One region of the Streptomyces sp. NPDC008313 genome, then DNA from elsewhere that is predicted to be linked to it. Evidence: riboswitches for the same ligand, from Rfam matches in the RefSeq annotation. Region 1 holds a riboswitch; each other region holds the start of a gene.

Region 1 (6,557 bases):
ACGGATCTTGAAGGTGCCGCGGCCCTTCTCGTAGGCGTCCCTGATCCCGGACAGGCCGACGATGCGGCCGCCGGTGGGCAGGTCGGGACCCGGGACGTGCTTCATCAGCGTCTCCAGGTCGGCGCCCGGATAGCGGATGAGGTGGCGGGCGGCGGCGATGACCTCGCCGAGATTGTGCGGGGGCATGTTCGTCGCCATACCGACGGCGATGCCCGACGAGCCGTTGACCAGCAGGTTCGGGTAGGCCGCCGGGAGGACGCCCGGCTCCTGCTCCTGGCCGTCGTAGTTCGGTGCGAAGTCGACCGTGTCCTCGTCGATGGACTCGGTCATCAGGGACGTCGCGTCCGCCATCCGGCACTCGGTGTACCGCATCGCGGCCGGCGGGTCGTCGTTGCCGAGGGAACCGAAGTTGCCGTGGCCGTCGACCAGAGGCAGGCGCATGGAGAACGGCTGGGCGAGACGCACGAGGGCGTCGTAGATCGACGCGTCGCCGTGCGGGTGCAGCTTGCCCATGACCTCGCCGACGACACGGGCGCACTTCACGTAGCCGCGGTCGGGGCGCAGGCCCATCTCGTTCATCTGGTAGACGATGCGGCGGTGCACGGGCTTCATGCCGTCCCGGGCGTCCGGCAGGGCTCGCGAGTAGATGACCGAATACGCGTACTCGAGGAAGGAGCCCTGCATTTCGTCCACGACGTCGATGTCGAGGATCTTCTCCTCGTACGAGTCGTCGGGCGGCGGGGTCTTCGTGCTGCGGCGGGCCATCGCTGCTGCGGCTCCTTCACAGTCTCTGCCGGGGCATGAACGGGTTCTGACGCGCACCATTGTGGACCGCCGCACTGACAACCCCGACCGCGACCCGTCCGTACCGGCCGGTGAGGGGCCCCGTCAACGGCGTGCGAACCAGCGCTTCACCCCTGATCAGAGCGTACGCGACCACGGCGTACGCCCTCCCGAAACCCGCACACTCCCGCCCGCTCCGGCCGCACTCCGGCCCTCTTCCCACCGGCGACCGGCCTCGCTCCACCTCGCCTCCGCCCGGTCGCCACCCCGTCCCCGCCCGGTCGCCACGGCGTCTCCGCCCGGTCTCCGCACGGACTCCCGGGCCGGGCCCGTCGTGTCCGGCCCGGCACAGGAGCGCGTCTCGCGGCCGCCGCCGCGCCCCCCGATCCGCCGTTCCCGGGTCTCGCTGTCGGCGTAGCCGGTGCGGGAACTTCGCCAGCCGTCCGCACGCTTGCATACAGTGGCAGGACCGGCAGGATTTCCGCAGTTTTCGCGATCGAGGGGACGTATATGCCCATGGGTCACACGGCCACAGCCGAGGCAGGCTCCGGCGGCCTGACAGCGACCGAGCACCGTCTGGCCAACGGCCTGCGCGTGGTGCTCTCCGAGGACCATCTGACCCCGGTCGCGGCGGTGTGCCTCTGGTACGACGTCGGCTCCCGCCACGAGGTGAAGGGGCGGACCGGGCTGGCCCACCTCTTCGAGCACCTGATGTTCCAGGGCTCGGCCCAGGTGAAGGGCAACGGCCACTTCGAACTGGTGCAGGGCGCGGGCGGCTCGCTGAACGGGACCACGAGCTTCGAGCGCACCAACTACTTCGAGACCATGCCCACCCACCAGCTGGAGCTCGCTCTCTGGCTGGAGGCCGACCGCATGGGCTCACTGCTCGTCGCGCTCGACGACGAGTCGATGGAGAACCAGCGGGACGTCGTCAAGAACGAGCGCCGCCAGCGCTACGACAACGTGCCCTACGGCACCGCCTTCGAGAAGCTGACCGCCCTCGCCTACCCGGAGGGCCACCCGTACCACCACACCCCCATCGGGTCCATGGCGGACCTGGACGCGGCCACCCTCGAGGACGCCCGCGCCTTCTTCCGCACCTACTACGCGCCGAACAACGCGGTCCTGTCCGTCGTCGGCGACATCGACCCGGCGCAGACGCTCGCCTGGATCGAGAAGTACTTCGGCTCCATCCCCGGGCACGACGGGAAGCCCGCACCGCGCGCCGGCTCCCTGCCGGACACGCTCGGCGGGCAGCTGCGCGAGGTCGTCGAGGAGGACGTCCCGGCGCGCGCCCTGATGGCCGCCTACCGGCTGCCCGAGGACGGCTCGCGCGCGTCCGACGCGGCCGACATCGCGCTCACCGTCCTCGGCGGCGGCGAGTCGTCCCGCCTCTACAACCGGCTCGTACGCCGCGACCGCACCGCCGTCGCGGCGGGCTTCGGGCTGCTGCGCCTCGCCGGAGCCCCCTCCCTGGGCTGGCTCGACGTGAAGACGTCCGGCGACGTCGAGGTCCCGGTCATCGAGGCCGCCGTCGACGAGGAGCTCGCCCGCTTCGCCGAGGAGGGCCCCACCGACGAGGAGATGGAGCGCGCGCAGGCCCAGCTGGAGCGCGAATGGCTGGACCGGCTGGGTACGGTTGCGGGCCGCGCCGACGAACTGTGCCGCTACGCCGTCCTGTTCGGCGACCCCCAGCTCGCCCTGACCGCCGTGCAGCGCGTCCTCGACATCACGGCGGAGGAGGTCCAAGAGGTCGCCGCCGCCCGCCTGCGCCCCGACAACCGCGCGGTGCTGGTCTACGAGCCGACCGCCGCGGAGGACGCCACCGGCCACGACGCCGGGACCACCGACAAGGACGAGGAGTCGGCGAAGTGAGCGAGCTCGCGACCATGGACCTCCACCCGCAGCCCCGGGCCGGCGACGCCAGGCCCTGGGCCTTCCCCGCGCCCGAGCGCGAAGCCCTCGCCAACGGCCTGACCGTCCTGCGCTGCCACCGCCCCGGCCAGCAGGTCGTCGCCGTGGAGATGATGCTGGACGCGCCGCTCGACGCCGAGCCCGCGGGCCTCGACGGCATCGCCACGATCATGGCCCGGGCGTTCTCCGAGGGCACCGACAAGCACACCGCCGAGGAGTTCGCCGCCGAGCTCGAGCGCTGCGGCGCCACCCTCGACGCGCACGCCGACCACCCCGGCGTGCGGCTGTCGCTCGAAGTCCCCGCGTCCCGGCTCGCCAAGGCGCTCGGCCTGGTCGCCGACGCCCTGCGCGCCCCGGCGTTCGACGACAGCGAGATCGAGCGGCTCGTCCGCAACCGGCTCGACGAGATCCCGCACGAGACGGCCAACCCCGCCCGCCGCGCCGCGAAGGAGCTCTTCAAGGAGCTGTTCCCCGTCACGGCCCGTATGTCGCGGCCGCGCCAGGGCACCGAGGAGACGGTCGCGGCCATCGACTCGGCGGCCGTGCGCGCCTTCTACGAGAAGCACGTCCGCCCCGCCACGGCCACCGCCGTCGTCGTCGGCGACCTCACCGGCATCGACCTGGGGGCGCTGCTCGCCGACACCCTCGGCTCCTGGACGGGTTCGTCCGCCGAACCCCGCCCGGTGCCCGCGGTGACCGCGGACGACACCGGCCGGGTCGTCATCGTGGACCGCCCCGGCGCCGTCCAGACCCAGCTGCTCATCGGCCGTGTCGGCGCCGACCGCCACGACCGCGTCTGGCCCGCCCAGGTGCTCGGCACGTACTGCCTGGGCGGCACCCTCACCTCGCGTCTGGACCGTGTCCTGCGCGAGGAGAAGGGATACACCTACGGCGTACGGGCGTTCGGCCAGGTGCTCCGCTCCGCCCCGGACGGCACGGGCGCCGCGCTGCTCGCCATCAGCGGATCCGTGGACACGCCCAACACGGGCCCCGCGCTCGACGACCTCTGGAAGGTCCTGCGCACCCTCGCCGCCGACGGTCTGACGGACGCCGAGCGCGACGTCGCCGTGCAGAACCTCGTGGGGGTGGCGCCGCTCAAGTTCGAGACGGCGGCAGCCGTCGCGGGCACGCTGGCGGACCAGGTCGAGCAGCACCTGCCCGACGACTACCAGTCGACGCTGTATCAGCAGCTCGCCGAGACGGGCACCGTGGAGGCCACCGCGGCCGCCGTCAACGCCTTCCCGGTGGACCGTCTGGTGACCGTCCTGGTGGGCGACGCCGTGCAGATCGCCGAGGTGGTGCGCGACCTCGGCATCGGCGAAGTGAGCGTCGTGCCCGCAGAGTAGAGGCGCCGGCACCGGCAGGGGCCCTGACGGCCGATGGGTCGTCAGGGCCCCTTCGCGTGGAACCGTTCGGCGCCCCGCCCCGGCCGTTTGTCCGTATTGGTAGGGAGGTTGACCATCTGCCCTGTGGCGTACGCTACAAAATCCGTGATCCGTTTGTTGTTCGAATGTGGTCGCGCTTAGCGTCGGTCCGGCTGTTCGTCAGGCAGTGCGCCGCGCCCGCGGCACCGGACAGTCATCGCCGAGTCCCCTATGGCGCGAGCCTGGGGAGCCGGGGACCCACCGCAGTCCCTGGGGTGAATCGGGCGCCCTCCCGCAGGGCACCCGTAGGAGACCTTCCTGCTCCGAACCCGTCAGCTAACCCGGTAGGCGAGAGGGAAGGAAAGGATCAGCCACTTCATGGCGTTCACCCGTGCCACCGGGAAACACCGTCGTCCGAGCCGGATGAGCCGCACCACCGCGAGCGCCGCCGGCGTCGCGGCGCTCACCACCACCGGTGTCATCGGAACCCTGGCCTCCCCGGCGCTCGCCGCCGCCCCGGCCTCGGTCGAGCAGACCGGACTGACGAAGGCCATCACCATCGGCGACTCGGTCGCCGACCAGGTCGGCGCGCAGGCCACCGCGCAGCAGCAGGCCGCAGAGGTCGCCGCCGCCGAGAAGGCGGCCGAGGAGGCCGCGTTCAAGAAGGCCGAGGAAGAGGTCAAGAAGGAGCGCGAGGCGAGGGTGCGTGCCGCCCGGGAGGCCGAGCGCAAGCGTCTCAACACCTTCGTCGCCCCGATCGCCGGCTCGTACGTCTCCACCGGCTACCAGAGCAGCAGCTCCCTGTGGTCCTCCGGCAGCCACACGGGCGTCGACTTCCACGCCGCCTCCGGCACGTCCGTGCACGCGGTCGGCTCGGGCACCGTCGTCGAGGCGGGCTGGGGCGGCGCCTACGGCAACAACGTCGTGATCAAGATGCACGACGGCACGTACACGCAGTACGGCCACCTGTCGTCCATCGGCGTCTCGGTCGGCCAGACGGTCACCCCCGGCCAGCAGATCGGCCTCTCCGGGGCGACCGGCAACACCACGGGACCGCACCTGCACTTCGAGGCCCGGACGACCGCGGAGTACGGCTCGGACATCGACCCCGTCGCGTACCTCCGCTCGCACGGCGTCCGCCTCTGAGACATCCGCGCGCATCGCGCTCCCCGAAGGCCCCGGCTCCCCGAGCCGGGGCCTTCGGCGTCCCGGTGGCCCGCCCTCCCGTACCCCGTCCCGTTCCTCGTTTCCCGTTTCGCCGTCCGCACGCCTTCCGTTCGCCTCTAGGGTTCCCCTCTCTTCGTGTCCGGAAAATATCCCCGGATTCCGGATCGCCGTCGGAAATGCGGCGCCGCTGCAATAACATCGGTGAGAACACGCCGCTCGCCGGCGTTTCACGGGGACGGAAAACGGAGGCCGGTCATGCGCATTCCCGCGCGCTCGGTATGCACGGCGATCCGGGACGACATCGTCTCCGGTGTCCACGAGCGCGGCGGCCGGCTCACCGAGGAACTGCTGGCCCGCCGCTACGGCGTCTCGCGGGTCCCGGTGCGCGAGGCGCTGCGGACCCTGGAGGCGGAGGGCTTCGTGGTCACCCGCCGGCACGCGGGCGCGTGCGTGGCCGAACCCACCGAGCAGGAGGCCGCCGACCTCCTGGAGATGCGGCTGCTGCTGGAGCCGCTCGGAGCCGCCCGCGCCGCCCAGCGCCGCACCGAGGCCCACCTCAAGGTGCTGCGCGGACTGGTCAGGCTCGGCCGGGAGCGTGCCCGCAGGGGCGACAGCGAGGATCTGCGCTCCCTGGGCGGCTGGTTCCACGAGACGCTCGCGCAGGCCTCCGGCAGCCCCGCGCTGACCTCGACCCTCGCGCAGCTGCGGCGCAAGATCGCCTGGATGTACGCGGTCGAGACGCCGGCCGATCCGGCGGAGTCCTGGACCGAGTACGGCTCGATCGTCGACGCCGTGGCGCGCGGGGACGGCGAGCGGGCCCGCGCGGTCACCGCCCTGCACACCGAGCGCGTCATGGCCACGCACCGGTTCCGCCTTTCCGGCGGGGGAGACCGGGAACGCGTGAGGACTTCGCAACATCCCGTACACACGACGGGCCCGCGGTATTAACAGAAGGGCTCTATACAAAGACTGGCGGCAAAGGCGGGCAGAACCGCGGTGGCGAAAAGGCGGAGGCGAAAAGGCGAAGGGGAAAGCCGGAGGTGAAAACCGGAGGCAAAGGCTCACGGCGGATATCGGCGGCGAAGAACGCGGCAGGCCGGCGAATTTCGCGGTGAACCTCTCCGCTGCCCGCACGCTGACGCACGCTGCTCGTGTGCTGCCACCCGCATCCGCTCGTCCAGCGCTCGCCCACCGCTCGCCCACCGGGCCGCCCGACACCAGGCACCGGACACCCGGCACCAGGCACCGGACACCCGGCACCAGGCACCGGACACCCGGCACCAGGCACCGGACACCCGGCACGGCACCCGGCATCAGGCATCAGGCACC
Region 2 (6,557 bases), on a different contig from region 1:
CCGCGACGAGATCCGTGCGCGCCTCGGACGCCTTCTCCTCCGCCGCGCTCACCGGCGCGGACCCGCAGACACCGCCGCTCTCGTGCGACCCGCACCCGGCGCCACCGTCGTGCGACCCGCACCCGGCGCTCCCGTGGGACCCGCACCCGGCGCTCTCGTGCGACCCGCAGCCCCCGCCAGCGGCGACCCGGTGCTCCGGCAGCGTCACCTCGCCCGCGCCCTCCACCTCGAAGCCGGCGTCGGCGATCATCTCCAGGTCCGCCTGGCCCGCCTGGCCCTCGCTGGTGAGGTAGTCGCCGAGGAAGATCGAGTTGGCCAGGTGCAGGGCGAGGGGCTGCATCGTGCGCAGATGGACCTCACGGCCGCCAGCGATCCGGACCTCGACGTCCGGGCAGACGAACCGGACCATCGCCAGGATGCGCAGACAGCGCTGCGGGGTGAGGTTCCACTCCTTGGCGAGCGGGGTGCCCTCGAAGGGGATCAGGAAGTTGACCGGCACGGAGTCGGGGTCGAGTCCGCGCAGCGAGTAGACGACGTCGACGAGGTCCTCGTCGCTCTCGCCCATGCCGGCGATCAGCCCCGAGCACGCGGACAGCCCGGCCGCGTGCGCCTTCTGCACGGTTTCCACCCGATCGGCGTACGTGTGCGTGGTCGTGATGTCCCCGTACGTCCCCTCGGACGTGTTCAGGTTGTGGTTGTACGCGTCCGCACCCGCCTCGCGCAGCCGTTCGGCCTGGCCGTCGGAGAGCAGTCCGAGACAGGCGCACACCTCGACGCCCTCGTTGCCGTCCTTGATCGCCTTGATGGTGTCCGACACCCGGTCCACGTCACGGTCCGTGGGCCCGCGCCCGCTCGCCACCAGACAGACCCGCTTCGCCCCTCCGGCCAGCCCCGCCGCCGCGGCCCGCGAGGCCTCGTCGGGCTTCAGCCAGGTGTACTTGAGGATGTCGGCCTTGGAGCCGAGCCGCTGCGAGCAGTAGGAGCAGTCCTCCGGACACAGGCCCGACTTGAGGTTGACGAGGTAGTTGAGTTTCACCCGTCGGCCGAACCAGTGACGGCGCACCTTTCCGGCCGCGGCCACCACATCGAGCAGATCGTCGTCAGAGGTGGCGAGAACGGCGAGTGCCTCGTCACGGGTCGGCAGTTCGCGCCGAAGCCCCTTGTCCACCAGCGTGTTCAGCAGGTCCATGAGGCCCGATCCTTGCCTATGAGACCGCTGTCGGCCAAGGAGAGTTTGCACAACGGAGACGCTTCGACGTGTGGGTATTGCCACACCCTGGGCGGTCGGCCCGGCGGCTAGGGTCTGTGGACTGCCTACAAAATGACCACGCCGAGGGCTCGGAGGGCTCGTATGGCCGGATCGCCGTTCGCATGGATCGACGAACAGGCGCGGCACCGTCGAGCGGCCGGGCTCGTGCGGACGCTGCGGCCGCGCCCCGCTCACTCGCCGCTGCTCGATCTGGCGAGCAACGACTACCTCGGTCTCGCACACCACCCCGAGATCACCGGAGCGGCGGCCGACGCGGCCCGCCGCTGGGGCGGTGGCGCCACCGGCTCCCGGCTCGTCACCGGTACCACCGAACTGCACGCCGAACTGGAACGCGAACTCGCCGGTTTCTGCGGCTTCGAGTCCGCCCTCGTCTTCTCCTCGGGCTACGCCGCCAACCTCGCCGCCGTCACCGCGCTGGCGCCGCACGGCTCGCTGATCGTCTCGGACGCGGGCAACCACGCCTCCCTGATCGACGGGTGCCGCCTCGCCCGGGGCGCCACACAGGTCGTCGCGCACGCCGACCCGGACGCCGTGCGCAAGGCGCTCGGCACGCACGACGGGCCCGCCGTCGCCGTGTCCGACACGGTCTTCTCGGTGGACGGGGACGCGGCGCCGCTGCGCGAACTCGCAGCGGCCTGCCGGGAGTACGGCGCCGGGCTGATCGTCGACGACGCGCACGGGCTCGGTGTGCTCGGCGACGGGGGGCGGGGCGCACCGGCCGCGGCCGGACTCGCCGGCGACGCCGACGTCGTCGTGACGGTGACGCTCTCCAAGTCGTTCGGCAGTCAGGGCGGGGCGGTCCTGGGGCCGGCCCCGGTGATCGAGCACCTGGTCAACGCGGCGCGCACCTTCATCTTCGACACGGGTCTCGCACCCGCCGCCGCGGGGGCCGCCCTCGCCGCGCTGCGGCTGCTGCGCCGCGAACCGCACCGGGCCGGACGGGCCCGCGCGGTGGCGACGGAACTGCACACCCGCCTCAGGGCCGAGGGTCTGGAGGCGGTGAGGCCGGACGCCGCCGTGGTCTCCGTACGGGCACCGTCCCCGGAGCGGGCCGTGCGGTGGGCGGCGGACTGCCGCGAGGCGGGCCTCGCGGTCGGCTGTTTCCGGCCCCCGTCCGTGCCCGACGGCATCTCACGGCTGCGCCTGACGGCCCGCGCGGACCTCACCGACGAGCAGATCGAGCGGGCCGTCCGGGTGATCGCCGGGACGCGATAGCGCGCACGGCCGGCGGGTGCCACCGCGGCGCGGCAGCGCCCACCGGCCGTGCCCGTCGCGTTGCGGCGGGTCAGGGGGTGAGGGCGGCGACGAATCCCTCCCACGCGTCGGGGCTGAAGAGCAGGGCGGGCCCTGCCGGATTCTTGGAGTCGCGGACGGCGAGCAGTCCGGTTCCGGGGCCGGACAGCGGGCGGGCCGTCTCGACGCAGTTGTTCATTCCGGTGCTGCGACTGCTGCGCAGCCAGCGCGCGCAGTGCACGGTCGTACTGACGGGTACGTGTCGAGGCCATGCGGACAAGGGGGGTGCCTCCTTACGCGCCGGCGACTGTACCGGCGATGTAATCCAACGATTCCTCGGGCGAAAGGGCGTGGATCTGAAGGGAGTTGAAGGCCTCGCTGTAGGCCTGAAGGTCTTCTTTCCGCTCCAAGTAGAGGCTACTCGTCAAGTGGTCGAGAACAACCACATCGAGATCAGTAGTGTTCGGAAATGAAAAGATAACGAAAGGACCGGTGATCCCGATGTGCTCCCCGGCGGCGAACGGCAGGATCTGCAACCGCACTTGGGGCAGTTCCGCCGCCTCCCGCAGCCGACGAAGCTGACGCTCCATCACCCCGGGCCCGCCGACCTCCCTGCGCAGTACCGCCTCGTCCAGCACGGCGCTCAGCGCGAGCGGCGGACTGGCGCGCAGCACGTCCTGCCGGGCGAGCCGCACCTCCACGAGCGTGTCGAGGCGGGCGTCCTCCAGCCCGCCCACGGCGGCCCGCGTCACCGCGCGGGCGTACTCCGGCGTCTGCAGCAGACCGGGCACCACCGAGGTCTCCAGTGTGCGCATCGCGCTGGCCTGCGACTCCAGGCTGATGAAGTCCCGGTACGCCGGGGGCAGTACACCGCGGTAGGCGTGCCACCAGTTGTGCCGGGCGCCGTCCTCGGAGCCCGCCAGCACCACCAGCAGTTCGCGCAGGTCGTGGTCCTCGACCCGGTACGCGTCCAGCAGCCGGCGCACGTCGTCCGGCTTCACCCCGCTGGCCCCGGTCTCGATGCGGCTCACCTTCGACTGGTGCCAGCCGACGAGGCGCGCGGCCTCTCCGCTGGTGAGGCCCGAACCGGTGCGCAGGGCACGGAGTTCGGCACCGAGCTTGCGGCGGCGCACCGCGGGACCGTATTGCATGGTGCCCCTCCTTACTCCTCCTGGGTCGTCCGCATACGGTCTGCCGTCGCAGAGTTCACCGCTTCGAGCGACAGATATATGCACTTCTCGGTGGATCGCCACCGGGACCACCGCGGTGATGGCAGTCTGTCGCGAAGCACCAGTCCGGGACCGTACTCGAACCAACCGGTTCCTGTCGGACCCCGGTCCCGTGGGAAAGGGACGACCTCGTCATGGCAGACCACCTGGAAGCATCCGTCACTCTGCCGAGCGCTCCCGCCTCGGTCTCCGCGGCCCGCACCTATGTGACGGACGTGCTCGCCGAATGGGGCCTGCCGTCCGACGCCGAAGCCGCCGACACCGTACGCCTGATCGTGTCCGAGCTCGCGACCAACGCCGTCCAGCACACGCTCGGGCAGTCGCCCACCTTCACGGTCGACCTCCTGCTCGACCGCGACGACCGGCTGCGCCTGGGTGTCACCGACAGCCATCCCCGCCTGCCGAAGCGGCTGCCGGCCGCCGTCCAGCAGGACAACGGCCGGGGACTCGTGATCATCCGCTGGCTGACCGCCGAGTGCGGCGGCAGACTCACCGTGCGGCCCACCCGCGAGGGGGGCAAGACCATCTGGGTCCAGCTGCCCTGGGCGGCACCGGTCCAGCAGACCGCGCACGCCACGATCGCGGGGCAGCCGATCCCGGTGACGGCCTCCCACCCCCCGCCGGCCGGGCGCCCGGCACCGGACGCGCCCCGGCCCGTCGCCACCGGCCCCCAGGTGACCACGGCGTCACCCCAGGAGTCCTAGGACCCACGAGGACCTGCCCGAGGGCGGCGGCGACGGGCCGCCGCCCTCGTGGGCGGACCGGTGGGCGGACCGGGCCCGGATCAGCGGACGCGGCCGTACCAGACGGTCCTCGTCCAGATCTTCTGCAGCTTCACGACGTCCCCGGTCTTGGGGGAGTGCCAGATCCGGCCCTTCCCGGCGTAGATGCCGACGTGGTACACGTTCCGGCCCGAGTGGAAGAACACGAGGTCGCCCCGCTTGCGGGAGGAGGCCGAGATGTGGCGCGTCTTGTTGTACTGCTGCGCGGCCGTGCGGGGCAGCTTCTTGCCCGCTCGCTTGTACGAGTAGAGCGTGAGGCCGGAGCAGTCGAACCGGCGCGGACCGGTGGCGCCCCACTGGTACGGGGAGCCCTTCTTGGACGCGGCGACATTGAGCGCCTTGGCCGCCAGGGTGGCCGCCTCGGCGTCGGGCGCGGCACCGGGGACCACGAGGCTGCCGCCCACCGCGGCGAGGGTCAGGACCGAGGCGGTACCCGCCCGGGTCAACAGGGACGGGACACGATTGAGCGCAGTCATGCGCAACCCTTCGTCAGCCGCCTGTGAAGGATGACCTGTCGGATTCGGGCTGGCGAAGTTGCCCGGCCGCGTGCTGCGGCTTCACCCCAAGGACCGCCCGGATCTCTCCGGCGGACCGTCGTGCTGGGTCCTCCACTCCTGCCGATCCACTCCTGTCGACCGGACATCCGGGCGGCGGCAGGACTCGGCGTCCGCCCGGATCGCCCCGCCGCTGTGGCGGGGGCTTGTCGTCGGAGGGATCTTGACGCACATACGTGCCCGATGCCGAGCTGAATCGGCGGTTTGTGTCGTTACTCACCACTCACCCGTTCGGGTGGACGGCCCTTCGTCGAACAGGTGTTGAGGCGGTCGACACCCTCCGTACCAGCGGCGAAACCCCCTCCTACGCCGTTCGGCCCAGCGCGTCGCGCAACTTCTGGCGCGCGGCCGGGGAGTGACCGGTACGCCGTCAGGGGGTCCACCGTCTGGTGCGTTTGAGGCGGGGTCCGGGCGGCCCCGTCCACACCTGCGGAAGTGCCGCGTGGCGGTTCGTCAACTCCTCCCGGCGGGCGGCAGGGTGACGCGAGCCGCCCGCCGTTCGCCGTCGAGGACCCGCAGCGCCCTGGCCAGTGTCGGCGCGTGCACCTCGCTCTCGCCCCGCTGGTGCATCAGCGTCAGCGCGTCACGCAGCGCGGCCGCCTTCACCACCAGGGCCTGGGCGGCGCGCAGGCCCCCGTACGTGTCCTCGCGGCGAGCCGGGTTGATCCGGCCCAGCAGGTCGACGACGTCGAGGTAACGGTCGATCAGCTCGGCCTCCGCACGGGTGAGCGCGGGCAGCGGCGGGAGTTCGGGAGGGAGCACCGGCGCCTCACCTCCCGCCCGGCGCGGCCGTCGCCCCGCGGCTCGGGATCACGCGGTCCACCAGGCCGTACGCCACGGCCGCCGGCGCGTCCAGGATCAGGTCCCGCTCGATGTCGGCGGTGATCCGCCGTGCGCCGCGGCCGGTGTGCCGTACGAGGATCTCCTCCAGCGTCTGCCGGTTGCGCGTCAGTTCGTCCGCCCGCACGGCCAGGTCGCTCGCCTGCCCCCGCACCGGCTCGGCGAGGGAGGGCTGGCGCAGCAGTACCCGCGCGCCGGGCAGCGCGGACCGCTTGCCGGGGGTGCCGGCGGCCAGCAGCACGGCGGCGGCCGCGACGGCCTGGCCCAGACAGACGGTCTCCACGTCACAGGTGACGAACCGCATCGTGTCGTAGACCGCGGTCATGGCGCCGTGGGAGCCGCCGGGGGAGTTGATGTAGAGCGAGATGTCGCGGTCCGGCGCCAGGTACTCCAGGTGCATGAACTGGGCCACCACGTCGTTGGCCGCGGTGTCGTCGACCGGCGTGCCGAGGAACACGATCCGCTCGTCCAGCAGTTTCGCGTACGGGTCCAGCGTCCGGGCCGCCGAGCCGGTGCGCTCGGTGAACTCGGGCAGGACATGACGTGCGCCGGGACCGTCCATGACTCACCACTCCTTGATCGCTGCCGTGCGCCCCTGCGCCGACGGTGCCGACTGCGCCATCGGCGGGGCCTTCTGTAAAAAATGTAC
Region 3 (6,557 bases), on a different contig from region 1:
CTCGCGCACGACGGGTCCGAGGGCACCGGCGGCGTGTCCGCGCGCCGCGTCCGGGCCAAGAGCGAGCCCCGGTTCCCCGACGGCCCGAAGGCCGACCCCGCCGGGTCGCACTTCGAGCGCCGGATCCGCAGCTTCCAGCCGCGCCGCAGCCGGGTCACGACGGGGCAGGCCGAGGCCCTGCAGCGGTTGTGGCCGCAGTGGGGCCTGGACATCGACGGCCGGCGGACGCTGGACCTCGCGGAGCTGTTCGGCCGTGACCTGCCCGTCGTCCTCGAGATCGGCTTCGGCATGGGCGAGGCCACCGCGCGGATGGCCGCCGACGACCCACGGACCGGGATCCTCGCCGTCGATGTGCACACCCCCGGCCAGGGCAATCTGCTCAATCTCGCCGACCGGAACGGCCTGTCCAACGTCCGGGTGGCCAACGGCGACGCGATCATCCTGCTCAGGGAGATGCTGACCCCCGACTCCCTCGACGGGCTGCGCGTCTACTTCCCCGACCCCTGGCCGAAGAAGCGGCACCACAAGCGCCGCCTCATCCAGCCGGAGTTCCTCACACTCGCTGCGGCCCGCCTCAGGCCGGGTGCCGTCGTGCACTGCGCCACCGACTGGGAGCCGTACGCCGAACAGATGCTCGACGTACTGGAGGCGCACCCGGACTTCGAGAACACCGTGCCCGGCGGCGGTTTCGCGCCCCGTCCCGCCTTCCGGCCGCTGACCCGCTTCGAGGGCCAGGGACTGGAGAAGGGGCACGTGGTGAACGATCTGCTCTTCCGCCGCGTACCGCACAGCACCGAACCCTCCGCCGGCGGCTGACCCGCCGAAAGGCGGCGGCCGTCCCACCGAAGGGCCGGTGGAAGGGCCTCGCGAGGCCCCCCGGCCTCCCACGGTCCCTCCGGCCGGGCGGTGGGCACCGTCGCGGGCGGAGCCCTCACCTCGTTAGGGTCGATGCCGTGGCCACCAGTCCCCCGTACCCGACGCCTCCCGGCGGCCCCGCCGGCGCCGCGCGGCGGCACGCGCACTGGTGGCAGCGCAAGGCGGTGCTCTACGGGGCGCTGATCACACTGCTCGCGCTGTCCGGGCTCGTCATCCTGGCCCTGGTACGCGAACAGACCGGCACGCGGGGCTTCCTGGTGGGCCTCGGCCTCGCCGTGCTGCCCGTGCCGCTGCTCATCGCGGCGTTCCGGTGGCTGGACCGGGTCGAACCGGGCCCCTGGCGCAACCTCGTCTTCTCCTTCGCCTGGGGCGCCTGCGCGGCCGCGCTCATAGCGATCGTCGCCAACAGCTTCGCGACCCGCTGGATCGCCACGGCCACCGCCGACCCGAGCGGCGCCGACACCCTGGGCGCGACCGTCATAGCGCCCGTGGTCGAGGAGTCCGCGAAGGCCGCCGCCGTCCTGCTCGTCTTCCTCTTCCGCAGACGGGACTTCACCGGGATCGTGGACGGCGTCGTCATAGCCGGGGTCACGGCCACCGGCTTCGCGTTCACCGAGAACATCCTCTACCTCGGCACCGCCTACGGCACCGACCAGCTCAGCGGCGAGCGCGGTCTCGCCTCCCTGACGGCGGCCACCTTCTTCGTCCGCGTGGTGATGTCGCCCTTCGCGCACCCGCTGTTCACCGTGCTCACCGGTATCGGCTTCGGCGTCGCGGCCCTGTCGGCGGAGCACCGGCACTGGCGCCGCGTCCTGCTGCCGCTGTCCGGGCTGCTCCTCGCGATGGGCATGCACGCCCTGTGGAACGGCTCGTCGTCCTTCGGGGAGTACGGGTTCTTCGCGGTGTACGCGGCGCTTATGGTGCCCGCGTTCGGGCTGCTGACCTGGCTCACCCTGTGGACGCGGCAGCGGGAGCTGCGGACCGTGCGCGCGGAGCTGCCCGCGTACTGTGCCGCGGGCTGGCTCGGCCCGCCCGAGCCGTACGTGCTCGGTTCCATGCGGGCCAGGCGGCTGGCCCGGGAGTACGCCGCGCACCACTTCGGCAAGCCCGCGGCCCGCGCCGTCGCCCAGTACGAGGCGTACGCGACGTCGCTGGCGTTCCTGCGGCACCGGGGGCGTACGGGACGCGCCGGCGCCGACTTCGTCGAACGGGAACGGGAGCTGCTGCACGAGCTGTGGCGCCGCCGCGACGTCGCCCGCCCGTCCCTCGCCTACGCGGCGCTCGCCGCGGCCCCGGCGGCCCCGGTGCGCCCGCCCTGGCCCGTCGTCCCGGCCCCGGTACCCGGACACGGCCCGGCGACGGCGTACCCGGCGTACAACCCGTATCCGGCGTCGTACAACCCGTACCCCGCGTACAACCCGTACCCGGGGCACGCCGCGCACACCGGTCACGTCCCCCTCGGCGCCTACGGGACGCGCCCCGCGTCCCAGCCGCCCCACGGGCCGTACGGCCCCCAGCACGCGCACAACCCGTATCGCACCTGAGGCGACACGGGCTGTGTGAGGTGCTGGCCGGGGCGAGAGGCCCGGGCCGGCGGTGGGTCAGGGGTTGAGGCCCTTGCTGTTCAGCCAGGCCAGCGGGTCGATCGCGGCGCCGCCGCCCGGGTGGACCTCCAGGTGGAGGTGGGGTCCGGTGACGTTGCCGGTGGCGCCGACGCGGCCGATGACGTCGCCCGTGGCGACCTTCTGCCCGGCGCTGACGCTGATCGACGACTGGTGGCAGAACCACAGCTCGGTGCCGTCGTCGAGGGTGAGGACCGTGCGGTAGCCGTACGCGCCGGACCAGCCGGCCTCGGTGACCGTGCCGCTGTGGATCGCCTTGATCGGCGTGCCCGTGGGGGCGGCGAAGTCCAGGCCGGTGTGGTGACCGGAGGACCACATGGAGCCGGAATCCCCGAAGTGCGAGGTCAGCGTGTACGAGGAGGTGGGCAGCGCGTAGTTCTTGGCGAGTTCGGCGAGGCGCTTGGCCTCGGCCTTCTCCTTGGCCTCCGCCTCCGCCTTCTTCTTCTCGGCGTCGGCCTTCTTCTCGGCCTCGTCCTTCTCCTTGGCGGCCTGCTCGGCGGCCGACTTCGCGGCAGCGGTCTCGGCTGCCTGCTGGGCCGCGCTGTCGACCTGGTCCTGCTGGGTCTCGGCCTGCTGCATGATGCGGGCGCGCAGGGCCTCACCGGCGTCCGTGGTGCCCTCTGCGGCGTCGGCGGTGGTCAGACCGGCGCCGGTGAGCGGCGTCGCGGAGTCCTCCGGCGCCTCGTCGGAGCCACCGGGCAGCAACGAGCCGACGGACGGCAGGTCCGGCATGGATATCGACACCGGCGGCTTGCCGGTCTGCGCGGTGGCCATGCCGCCCGCGCCGACTGCGGCGATGACGCCGACACCGAGGACGGTGGAGCTGCGGGCGAGCCCGCCTCCGCGCTGCTTGCTGACGCGGTGCCGGCCGCGGACGGGACGGATGGACTCCTCGGTGGGATTCCACTCCTCCCACGGTCCCTCGTCGGGGCCCCGGCCGTAGCCGAAGGTGTCGCGCTGCTTGTCGCTCGGCGCGAACGAGGTCTGCGGGGCAGGCGGGTTGGACGCCACGTGGGCGCGCTCCTTTCCTTCCTTCTCGCCTACCGGGTTAGCTGACGGGTTCGGAGCAGGAAGGTCTCCTACGCGCGTAAATCACCGTGCGGACACAGTGAAAGACGCTCGATTCACCCCAAGTTGGTGGTTCCCCGGTTCCCTCGCGGGATTCGGCGCGTGCGCACGGAGCCGCCTCTCGTGACGGCTGGGACGACCGCGCTGCGTTATCGAACGTTAATAGACGCGGGTGCAGTATTCCAAGCCGTTCCGGGTAATCATTCCCGTTCTTGGCCAGGACTTTCAGGTCAAGCACGGTCAAATTCGGGCGAGTTGACCGCACCCTCATGGAGAGTATCACCTGACGGTACGTCAAGCCGATATGCGGCGAGGCGCCGGGCGATCACGCGCCGTGACCGTCGGCCGACCGCGGGCGACGGAGCCCACCACGTCAAGACACGGAAGCCGGCGAACCGGAGCGGGCGAACCGGAGCGGGCGAACCGGAGGAGTGGATGTGCCGGAGCCGGCAGAACGGTCTCGGCGAGACGGGCCGAGGTCATCGCAGAAAAAACCTGAGGCCGGAACTCGATGAGTTCCGGCCTCAGGCCTTCAGTAGCGGGGACAGGATTTGAACCTGCGACCTCTGGGTTATGAGCCCAGCGAGCTACCGAGCTGCTCCACCCCGCGTCGGTAAGACCAGTGTACGCCATCCGGGAGGTCCCGCGCACACGCGTTTGCGCAGGCCGTCGGGGGTGCTACTCCAGGAGGTGCCGGTTCGGGGCCATGGCCTGCGCCTCGTACTCCGGGAGTACGACGACGACGGCGCCCTCCGCGGCGAGAATCCCGCTGCCGTCGGCGTCCTTGACGAAGGTGTCGGGCTCACGCCAGGCGGTCACGACCCGGCGCACCCCCGCGTCGAGGATCAGCCGGGCGCAGGGCGCGGGCCGGGAGGCGCGGCGGGCGCAGGGCTCCAGGCTGCTGTAGACGGTGGCGTCCGCCAGCCGCGGGTCACCGGGGGTGATCTTGGCCAGCGCGGCCTCCTCGGCGTGCGCCACCGGATCGCCGCCCTCCCGGGAGTGACCGCGGGCCAGCTCGGTGCCGTCCGCGGCGACGACCACCGCGCCCACGCTGAACGCGGTCTCGGAGGGCGGGCACAGCGCGGCGAGTTCACAGGCGAGCGCCAGCCAGCGCCGGTCGGCGGCGGCGTCGGCGCCCGCGGTCCCGGGTGCGGTGGGGACGTACCGCATGAGGACGATGTCGCCGACGGGCCGGGTCTCCAGCAGCCGCATCCGGCCGGGCGGATAGGCGCCGGGCCCGAACAGCCGGGGCGCGCCCGGCTGGCCGACGAAGATCGGAGCGAGCGCGAGGTGGAGCTCGTCGGCGAGGGCCTGCCGCATCAGCTGGGTGTGGACCCGGCCGCCGCCCTCGACCATGAGGCGCCGGACGCCGCGTACGTCCCCGAGGTGGTCGAGTACGGCCCGCCAGTCGAGCTCGGGGCCGAGCGCGACGACGTCCGCCGCGAGCCCGCGCAGCCGCTCGGCGCCCTTGTCGGTGGTGTAGACGGCCTTGTCGCCGCCGGTGTGCCAGAAGGGGGCGGCCGGGTCGAGGTCGCCGGACGCGGTGACCGCGACCTTCAGCGGGTACTCGGGGCGGCCGTCGGCGACTCTGGCGGCGCGCCGCTCGGGGGAGTTGACCAGAAGCCGGGGGTTGTCCGTGCGCAGGGTGCCGGCGCCGATCAGGATCGCGTCACTGGACGCCCGCACCTCGTCGACCCGGTCGAAGTCGGCCGGCCCCGACAGCAGCAGCCGCTCGGGGCCGGTGTCGTCCAGGAAGCCGTCCAGGGAGACGGCGGCGGACAGCAGGACGTACGGGCGGGGCATGGGGCGCACCCTCCAGCTCGGTGATTCAGCCCGGACAGCGGTCCGGCGGGTGAACCCACCTAAGCCGGTGGCCCGATGCCCCGTCCAGCTTCGCCGGGCCGGGCCCGGCGATCAGCGCACCGGTCGGCGCTTGGCTCGCCGGGAGACGCGCAGACCACTGACGAGCAGGGCGACCAGGAGCACCACGATGCCGATGAACAGCAGATAGAGGAGTCCTTTGACCGTGGCACCGATGATGCCCAGGATGATGGCCGCCAGCACGAGCAGCAGAAAGATCACCATCTCCGCGGAGCACCTCCATTCGTTGCCTTCGTGCCCTTCGGTCCGGAGGTCCGCTCAGCGGCGCGCGAGCTGCCGTCCGCCGTTGGGTCCCGGCTGATAGCTCATGCCGTAGTGGTGGAAGACGGCTTCCTCCTGCTCCGCGGGCAGCACGTCGTCCGTGCCGATCCACGGAGCCTTCTTCACCACGCCCTTCTCGTACGGGATCTTGACGTAGTCAGGTCCCAGGATCGCGTCGTCCACAGGGGCGAACACGAGGCGTTGACGCGTGGGAAGCCCCGTCCTCACGGTGACCATGGCGGGCTGGTCGGTGTCGGTGGCCACGTAGACCGCCTCGAGCGCGCCGATCTTGTTCCCCTTGGGGTCGACGACGTCGCAGTCCCGCCACTCTCGGATGTCGGCTGCCTGGATCATGTGCTGCTCCCTCTTGACCAGCCGGACAGATCCCGCCCCCGGACATCCCGTGTTCCCGCGCCGACGCGGGTGAAACGGCCACCGCACGAACCGCTTCCCGGCACGCCACCGCGCCGACCGCTCCCGGCATGGCCGAGGCAGCACCCGGGAACGACGAAGTGCCCGGGCCGACAGACGTCGGTCCGGGCACTTCTTCGCAGACCGGAGGGGGTACCCCTCGCCTGCTTCCCGTAGACCCTGTGGGACTCGAACCCACAACCAATGGATTAAAAGTCCACTGCTCTGCCAATTGAGCTAAGGGTCCACGCGGCGTCTGGCGCCGGTGCTTCCCCGAGCATAGCGGGACGTGGCCGGGGAGCCGATCGGGTATGGGCGGCCCGGCCACGCCGAATGGACGGGATGGTCAGGGATCGACCGGTTCCGGGGCGCCGGCGCGGGCCGCCTCGCGGGCGAGGGTGCGTTCGTGGTCGGGGTTGAGGAACCAGTGGCGGGCCG

What was found. Region 1 has a riboswitch for cyclic di-AMP ahead of ACFY93_RS25815 (peptidoglycan DD-metalloendopeptidase family protein). Riboswitches for the same ligand answer to the same signal wherever they lie in the genome.
Region 2: another riboswitch for cyclic di-AMP. It lies ahead of ACFY93_RS16690 (NlpC/P60 family protein); the one in region 1 lies ahead of ACFY93_RS25815 (peptidoglycan DD-metalloendopeptidase family protein).
Region 3: another riboswitch for cyclic di-AMP. It lies ahead of ACFY93_RS27940 (peptidoglycan DD-metalloendopeptidase family protein); the one in region 1 lies ahead of ACFY93_RS25815 (peptidoglycan DD-metalloendopeptidase family protein).

The regions. Positions count from the first base shown of each region.
Region 1 is NZ_JBIBFR010000021.1:62,646-69,202, forward strand. It holds gene ACFY93_RS25800 (DNA topoisomerase (ATP-hydrolyzing)) at 1-765, opposite strand, end outside; gene ACFY93_RS25805 (insulinase family protein) at 1,294-2,658, shown strand; gene ACFY93_RS25810 (insulinase family protein) at 2,655-4,043, shown strand; cyclic di-AMP (ydaO/yuaA leader) riboswitch at 4,270-4,427, shown strand; gene ACFY93_RS25815 (peptidoglycan DD-metalloendopeptidase family protein) at 4,440-5,207, shown strand; gene ACFY93_RS25820 (FCD domain-containing protein) at 5,484-6,176, shown strand.
Region 2 is NZ_JBIBFR010000011.1:90,804-97,360, forward strand. It holds gene bioB (biotin synthase BioB) at 1-1,189, opposite strand, end outside; gene ACFY93_RS16670 (aminotransferase class I/II-fold pyridoxal phosphate-dependent enzyme) at 1,352-2,485, shown strand; gene ACFY93_RS16675 (DUF397 domain-containing protein) at 2,556-2,783, opposite strand; gene ACFY93_RS16680 (Scr1 family TA system antitoxin-like transcriptional regulator) at 2,797-3,654, opposite strand; gene ACFY93_RS16685 (ATP-binding protein) at 3,867-4,436, shown strand; gene ACFY93_RS16690 (NlpC/P60 family protein) at 4,517-4,990, opposite strand; cyclic di-AMP (ydaO/yuaA leader) riboswitch at 4,994-5,190, opposite strand; gene ACFY93_RS16695 (hypothetical protein) at 5,522-5,830, opposite strand; gene ACFY93_RS16700 (ATP-dependent Clp protease proteolytic subunit) at 5,838-6,470, opposite strand.
Region 3 is NZ_JBIBFR010000025.1:17,878-24,434, forward strand. It holds gene trmB (tRNA (guanosine(46)-N7)-methyltransferase TrmB) at 1-816, shown strand, start outside; gene ACFY93_RS27935 (PrsW family glutamic-type intramembrane protease) at 954-2,420, shown strand; gene ACFY93_RS27940 (peptidoglycan DD-metalloendopeptidase family protein) at 2,478-3,509, opposite strand; cyclic di-AMP (ydaO/yuaA leader) riboswitch at 3,521-3,677, opposite strand; tRNA gene ACFY93_RS27945 (tRNA-Met) at 4,103-4,176, opposite strand; gene ACFY93_RS27950 (dihydrofolate reductase family protein) at 4,245-5,369, opposite strand; gene ACFY93_RS27955 (hypothetical protein) at 5,481-5,651, opposite strand; gene ACFY93_RS27960 (PRC-barrel domain-containing protein) at 5,706-6,062, opposite strand; tRNA gene ACFY93_RS27965 (tRNA-Lys) at 6,294-6,366, opposite strand; gene ACFY93_RS27970 (amino acid permease) at 6,466-6,557, opposite strand, start outside.